3 regions of the Cellulosimicrobium sp. NPDC055967 genome follow, and region 1 is predicted to be linked to each of the others. Evidence: riboswitches for the same ligand, from Rfam matches in the RefSeq annotation. Region 1 holds a riboswitch; each other region holds the start of a gene.
What was found. A riboswitch is a leader RNA that binds a small molecule or an ion and turns the genes downstream of it on or off. The one in region 1 is predicted to bind S-adenosylmethionine.
Positions count from the first base shown of each region.

Region 2: another riboswitch for S-adenosylmethionine. It lies ahead of ACFC2L_RS05845 (methylenetetrahydrofolate reductase); the one in region 1 lies ahead of ACFC2L_RS02215 (LLM class flavin-dependent oxidoreductase).
Region 3: another riboswitch for S-adenosylmethionine. It lies ahead of ACFC2L_RS14665 (hypothetical protein); the one in region 1 lies ahead of ACFC2L_RS02215 (LLM class flavin-dependent oxidoreductase).

Region 1 covers NZ_JBHJYJ010000001.1:521,651-523,904, forward strand. The annotation lists gene ACFC2L_RS02215 (LLM class flavin-dependent oxidoreductase) at 1-1,119, opposite strand, end outside; SAM riboswitch class IV at 1,500-1,625, opposite strand; gene ACFC2L_RS02220 (TetR/AcrR family transcriptional regulator) at 1,798-2,254, shown strand, end outside.
Region 2 covers NZ_JBHJYJ010000003.1:226,742-228,995, reverse strand. The annotation lists gene ACFC2L_RS05855 (hypothetical protein) at 30-293, opposite strand; gene ACFC2L_RS05850 (hypothetical protein) at 389-703, shown strand; SAM riboswitch class I at 805-907, shown strand; gene ACFC2L_RS05845 (methylenetetrahydrofolate reductase) at 1,071-2,066, shown strand; gene metE (5-methyltetrahydropteroyltriglutamate--homocysteine S-methyltransferase) at 2,099-2,254, shown strand, end outside.
Region 3 covers NZ_JBHJYJ010000011.1:78,092-80,345, forward strand. The annotation lists gene ACFC2L_RS14660 (hypothetical protein) at 1-700, shown strand, start outside; SAM riboswitch class IV at 712-827, shown strand; gene ACFC2L_RS14665 (hypothetical protein) at 894-1,499, shown strand; gene ACFC2L_RS14670 (NERD domain-containing protein) at 1,496-2,254, shown strand, end outside.

The DNA of each region.
Region 1 (2,254 bases):
GAGACCGAGCGTGTCGCGCAGCGTCGTCCCGGGGTAGGCCGTGCGGAACAGGCCGGCCCCCTGCAGGAGGCGCACGACCCGGCCGACGATCGCGTCGAGGTCGGTGCTCAGGGACGACGGGCGCAGGAGGAAGCCGTCTGCCGCACCGGCGCGCACCCACTCCTCGGCCGTGACCGCGAGGTCGCGCGCCGTGCCGACGTGCGTGAGGGAGTCCGTGTCCCACGAGACGCCCTCGAGGTCCTCGATCAGGTCGAGGCGCGCCTGGGCGCTCGCACGCGTGTCGCCGATGACCACGTACGCGTCCACGAGGACCCGCAGGGCGTCGGGGTCGCGCCCCGCGTCTGCCGCGGCGGCGCGCACCTGCGCCCGCCGGGCGACAGCCTCGTCCAGCGTCGCCGCCCGCACCCGGACCACGTCCGCGCGGCGGGCCGCGAGGTCCAGCGACGCGGGCGTGCTCGCTCGCACGACGACGGGCGGCCGGCCCTGCGGCGGCCGCGGCGTGCTGGACGGCCCCGCGACCGCGAACCGGATGCCCTCGTGGTCGACGTGGCGGAGCTGCTCGCGATCACCGGGCCGGCCGGTCGCGACGTCGCGGGTCTCCGCGTCGTCCTCCCACGAGTCCCACAGCCGCGTGACGGCCTCGACGGCCGCGCCCGCCTCCGCGACGGCGCCGGGCTCGTCCTGCGCGCCGTCGGGCCCGGACGCCGCGGCCTCTGCCGGCGTGGTGGACCACCCGACCTGCCAGCCGGCGCGTCCAGAGCTCACGTGGTCGATCGTCGCGATCGCGGTGGACACGTGGAAGGGCTCGGTGTGCGTCGTCGTCACGGTCGGGACGAGGCCGATCCCCGCGCTGCGGGGCGCGAGGCGGGAGGCGACGAGCGCGGCGTCGAGCCGGCCCCGGACGGACCCGTCGCGGCTCGGCCGGAGCGTGAACGCGTCGTCGAGCGTGACGAGGTCGAGCAGGCCGCGCTGGGCGGTGGCGACGAGCTCGACGAGGCGCTTCCCGTCGAAGAGCCGCTGGGCCTGGGTGCCCACGGTCCGCCAGGCGGCGGGGTGCGCGCCGGCGTCGGTGAGGTCGACGCCGAGGTGGAGCGTGCGGGCGGGGCGGGGGTCGGACATCGCGAGGTTCCGTTCTCGGTGCTGCCAGCGCAGCGCCGACGCCGTCGCCGGTAGAGCGCCGACGACGCTCGGGGCGCGGCGGGTGCGGAGGTGGGCAGGGCTGCTCCGCCGCGGGGTGGCAGGACGGGGCGCGGGAAGCCGGGGGCGACGGGCCACGCGCGGGGCGCGCGGGCCTCTTCGGTGGCGGTTCGTCGTCAGCGACAACAGGTGGCGCGCGCGGGACCCGCGGTCCCGAGTGCGCGCGCGGCAGAGGCGCCCGCGGGTGGACGGGGGCACGTCGAGGCGTGCGCGGCGGTCACCGGGGTGCTCACCGCGGTGCTCACCGCGGTGCTCGACTCCCGCCGGTCCATCGTCCGTCTCCTTCGTGCCCGTCGCCGGGCTCCGCGTCCTTGCCCCGCGCCGCGCGTGGTCCGCGCGACGCGGGACCCGGTCCTCACCCGGGGCACCCCACCGCGCGGGAGGGTTGCCGTCCGACGAGCCGGGGCTTGGCGTCGGAGCTCATGACCATGTCCTGTGACCGGGGTACGTCGACCTCGGTTGCGCGGGAACTTACGAGCGGCCGCCGCAGGGTGTCAACGCGCCGAGGGGACCTTCCCACATACTGGACTTGATCGGTCAACTTTCTGCCGCCCGAGGCGCTGCTTGCACCGAGTGCATCGATGCACTTAGTGTCAAGAGGTGCCCCTCCCCTCCGCGACCGACCCGTCGGGCGTGCCCGTGACCGACCCGACGACGGGCTCCGCGCCCGCCCCCCCGACCGGCTCCTCCACCGACCGCCGCGCCGCGCTGCGCGCACGGCACCGGCGGGCGATCGTCGACGCGGCGGCGTCGCTCATGGAGGAGAACGGCGGCACCCGGTTCACCGTCGACGAGCTCGCGGCCCGCGCCGACGTCGCGCGGCGCACGATCTTCAACCACTTCGCGTCGCTCGACGACGTGGTGGTCGAGGTGTGCGAGGATGTGCTGGGCACCGTGGTCGACGCGCTCGGGGCGAGCGCGGCCGACCCCGGCACCGACCGCACGACCCCGCTCGACGACCTCACCGCGGCGCTCCGCGGCACCGACCTCGTCGGCCCGATGTCCTACCTCACGCGCGCACTCGGCGGCACCGCGACCGAGCCCACCCCGCGCGTCA
Region 2 (2,254 bases), on a different contig from region 1:
AAATCTGTAGCGCAGGAGCCCTGACCTGGTCAGATCCAGCGCGCGCCGATCTCGTCGTGGAGCTGCTGGGTCTTCTGCACGCGCAGGACGCCGTCCTCGACCGCGGCCTCCAGGCCGACCTCCCGTGCGATCGCGACGATCGCGTCGCGCTGCTCCGGGTGGTCGTCGGCGTCGCCGCCGTCCCACAGCTCGAGCCACCGGTCGGTGGGGTCGTCGCTGCCGCAGTCGGCCCACACCCGGCAGATCCGGTCGAGCTCGTCCTGGGTCATCGGGCGGGTCGGGGTGGCGTACACGCGGGCTCCTCGGTTCGTCGCTGTCTGAGGCTGTCGGCTCACCGTAACCACTGCCGGCGGGCCAAGTACGCACCACGGAGGTATGGTCCGATCGCATGCAGCCGATGCCTTCCGCCGAGATGGTCTCGCTCATCTCCTTCCTCGCCGCTCTGCTGATCTTCTTCAGCATCGACGTGCGGACCCGAGACACGCAGGATGACGCTCCCTGGCACAGCCACCTGTTCTCGTGGTCGTCGCGCCTGGGCGGGGTCTCGACGGCCCTGGCCCTCTCGCTGGGCTGGATCGATCTCTTCCTTCCGGACGAGGACAGCCCGATCCACGTCGCGTTCGTGGCGGTCCCCGGGACGCTGGGTGTCGTGTGCGCGATCGTCCTGGGCGTCGAGATGCTGTGGCAGCGAGATCGCACCTGAGCGAGCCTGGTGGCGCGGTCCGTCCGACACGGGGACCGATGTCGCCCGTCTCAGCAAGCGGTCACTCTCGACCGCATGTCGGATGGGTCGTAGGATCGTGCCAACCATCCAGAGCGGTCGAGAGTCCTGGCTCGACGACACCGCAGCAACCCGCCGACGGAAGCCTCCCGAGGACAAAGGTGCTAACGCCAGGGTCGATGGAGCGACTAATGGTCTCAGAGGCATCCTTCGCGCACCGTCCGGGCAGCACGTGCCCGACGGCGGTCGCGCACGCACGCACCCCGGGCGAGGCGACGTCGTGAGCGTCGCGGACGCCGTCGGGCAGGCCCACGGCGGGGCGGCACGGCCGACGGTCTCGTTCGAGCTCATGCCCCCGCGGCGCCCGGACGCGGCGCCCAAGTTCTGGGAGACGGCACGCCGTCTCGTCGCGACGCACCCCGACTTCGTGTCCGTGACGTACGGGGCGGCGGGCACCGACCGTGCGACGGCTCGCCAGGTCGTCGGGCGGCTGCTCCAGGGCACGCCCGTGCTGCCGATCGCGCACCTCACGTGCGTCGGGGCGTCGCGCGAGGACGTCGAGGAGGTCATCTCCGACTTCCTCGACGAGGGCGTGCGCAGCTTCCTCGCGCTGCGGGGCGACCCGCCGCGCGACCAGCCGGACTGGCAGCCGGCGCCCGACGGCGTGCGGTCGTCGACCGAGCTCGTCGCGCTCCTGCGCGAGGTCGAGGCATCGCGCTGCGCGGCCGACCCGGCCGCGGCGCTGCGCGGCGCGGCCCGGCCGCTGACGATCGCCGTCGCGACGTTCTGCGACGGCAACCCCGCCGCCGGCACGACGCGCACGCAGGAGGTGCGCCGCCTGTGGCAGAAGCAGCAGGCCGGCGCGAGCTTCGCGATCACGCAGCTCTTCTACGACGCGTCGTCGTACACCGACTTCGTCGCCGAGGCCCGCGCGGCCGGCGTGACGATCCCCATCCTCGCCGGGCTGCTGCCCACGACGGAGCCCGCGCGGCTCCGCCGCGTCGAGGAGCTCACGGGCGTGCGCGCGCCCCAGCACCTGCTGGACGCGCTCGACGCCCTGCCCGACCCGGAGGCGCAGCACGCCTACGGGATCGCGTACTCGGTCGACCTCGCGCAGCGCGTCCTCGACGCGGGTGCGCCCGGTCTGCACGTGTACACGTTCAACAAGCACCGCGCCGCTCTTGACCTGCTCGAGGGTGTCCGCCTCGGCGGCGGGTCGGCCGGGACGGGAGGCAGCGCCAGCGCTGCCGCCGCCCCGCTCGTCCCGGACCTGGCCAGCGGGCCGTGGGTCACCGGCACCTCCCTGCCCACGACGAGCGCCGCCACGCACGGCACGCCCGTCTGACCGGTCCTCCGGACCAGCAAGAGGTTTCGATCATGACCACTTCCGTACCCTCCCCTACCCAGATCCAGGCCGGCTTCCCCGCCGGCACCGTGCTCGGCTACCCCCGCATCGGGCGTCGCCGCGAGCTCAAGAAGGCCGTCGAGGCGTTCTGGGCCGGGCGCACGAGCGCCGACGAGCTCGAGGCCACG
Region 3 (2,254 bases), on a different contig from region 1:
GATCGCAAAGGGCGCCAGGACATTCCGGGAGCACCGGCGCAGCCGCGGTCGGTTCTCTGCGACCGAGCGTGCCGAGATCGGCCGGCGCGACGCCGCCGCGCACGCGTGGGCGAACGCCCAGGGCCTGCACCGGCATCTCCTCGCGCGGGAGGTTCCGCCCACGCTGCGGGTGTGGGACGTCGTCCCGTACGCGGGCGAGGAGTTCTTCTGCGACGTGCCCGCCGGGTACGCGCGCTACTACGGGACGACTGTCAGCTACACGCAGACGTCGGGGTTCTACTACGGGCGGCCGTCGTTCGTCCTCACCGGCCTTGCCGTGACGGCGATCGCCAACGCCGCCGAGCGCAGCGCCGCCCAGGCGCAGGCCCGAGAGCAGTGGCGTGAGCGCTGCGTCTCCCGGCTCGTCGTGAGCAACCACCGGCTGCTGGTCCAGGTGCATGGGCGATGGCTGTCGTTCGACTACTCCGCGATGACGGCGGTGTTCCCCGAACCCGGCGGGTGGGCCCTCGTCTGCCAGTTCTCCTCGACCGAGCCGCTCTTGCTCACCGGCGACCACGCCCCCTTCGCCGCGGTGATGACCCTGTACAGGACGCACGGTGAGCAGGCGCTGAGAGATCACCCCGGTCTGGAGCCGCTCCGGCCGGTGCACGGCCCGGCCAGCCCGGGGAGCGAGGTTGCGTCCGATCAGCGGGTGAGGTAGACATCTGCCCAGGTCACGAGTGACCGGCGAGACGCCCTCCGCGTGCCGGTCCGGCAACCGCGCCCCTCGCGCACGGTGCCCCAGGAGGAAGACCGGCCCTGGCCGAACGGTCAGGGAAGTGCGAGGTCGACGTCCGCCTCGGTGCGTTGCTGCGCGCCCGGGTGCCGTCGGCCCTGACCGAAGGGCTGCTCCGATGAACCCGACCCCGACCATGACCCTGTGGGTCCGTACCGACGACCCGTGCCAGCTGCTCGTGAGCGACGAGGGGCACCTCGTGTGCCCGGTCCACACCGGGCACCCGCGCCCGGTCCCGTCGCGCGGGTGCTCGTTCAACCCGTTCCTGCGTCTCTGCCACGTCTGCCTGAGCGAACGCGTCCAGATGACGAGCCGCTTCCACATCGAGCGGCGCGTGTGCGACGCGTGCCAGAAGATCGACGCCGCGATCGCCACGTCGCTCGGTGCCGAACCCCTGACCGGGATCACGCAGGACCACCAGACGCTGCGGCGCATGGAGGCCTACGTCACGCTCGTGTTCCCGACGCGGTGGCGGCGCGCGCGCGAGAGCGGCCTCGGCGTCGTCGAGCTCGACACGAACGCACCGTTCTGGGACAGGAAGCCCGACCGCCGGGTCGAGCCCCAGCCACCCATGACGGTGCGGCACTTTGCGCGACTCGACCACTGGCGCACCCGCGGTGGCGGCGGGCCGGACTCCGTGTCCCGCCGCGCCGCGTTCCTCGCGTGGGCACGGGCCGTGCACCCCGCGAGCCCCGTGGCCGTCGCAGCGGGTGAAATCCCGTGACGCGGGAGACCGCAGGTCGTCAGACCCGTGACGTCGTCGGCACGGTGCGGTACGAACGGCACATGCCGCTCGCGTTCCCGCCCGACCCGACGTTCCCCGACGACGGCGGCGCCGAGCGCGCCGTGTGGGACGCGCTGCGCGAACAGCTCCCCGACGACGTCGTGCTGTTCCACGGGGTGCACGTGCAGGAGGACGAGCAGGAGTACGAGATCGACGTCCTCGTCGCCTGGCCAGGGGTCGGGCTCGCCGCGATCGAGGTCAAGGGCGGGCACATCGACCGGGTCGACGGCACCTGGTTCCAGGGCAACGGTCCCCGGCGGCACCGCATCGACCCGGTGCGCCAGGTCCAGGGTGCTCGGCACGCGCTGCAGGCCCTGCTGCGCCGTCGCGACCTGTGGGCCGCAGAGGCGCGCACCGCGCACCTCGTGGCGTTCCCGCACCGGTACGTCCCGCGCGACTGGGAGACGGTCGACCTTCCGCGGGACATGCTCGTGGACCGCGGCGACCTGGAGCGGTCGGGCGGCGTCGCCGAGCGGGTGAAGCGCGCCGTCGAGCGGCACGGCCAGGGCCATGCCGGGCTCGCGGTCGACGACGTCCCCGCCCTCGTGGACTCGCTCGCCGGTGGCTTCCCCAGCCAGACGGAGCACCTGTCGCTCGCCCTGGAGCACGAGACGCGCCTGGAGCAGATGACCCGCGACCAGGCCCGCGTGCTCGACGCGCTCTCCGAGGTGCGCCGGATGAGGGTCGTCGGCGGC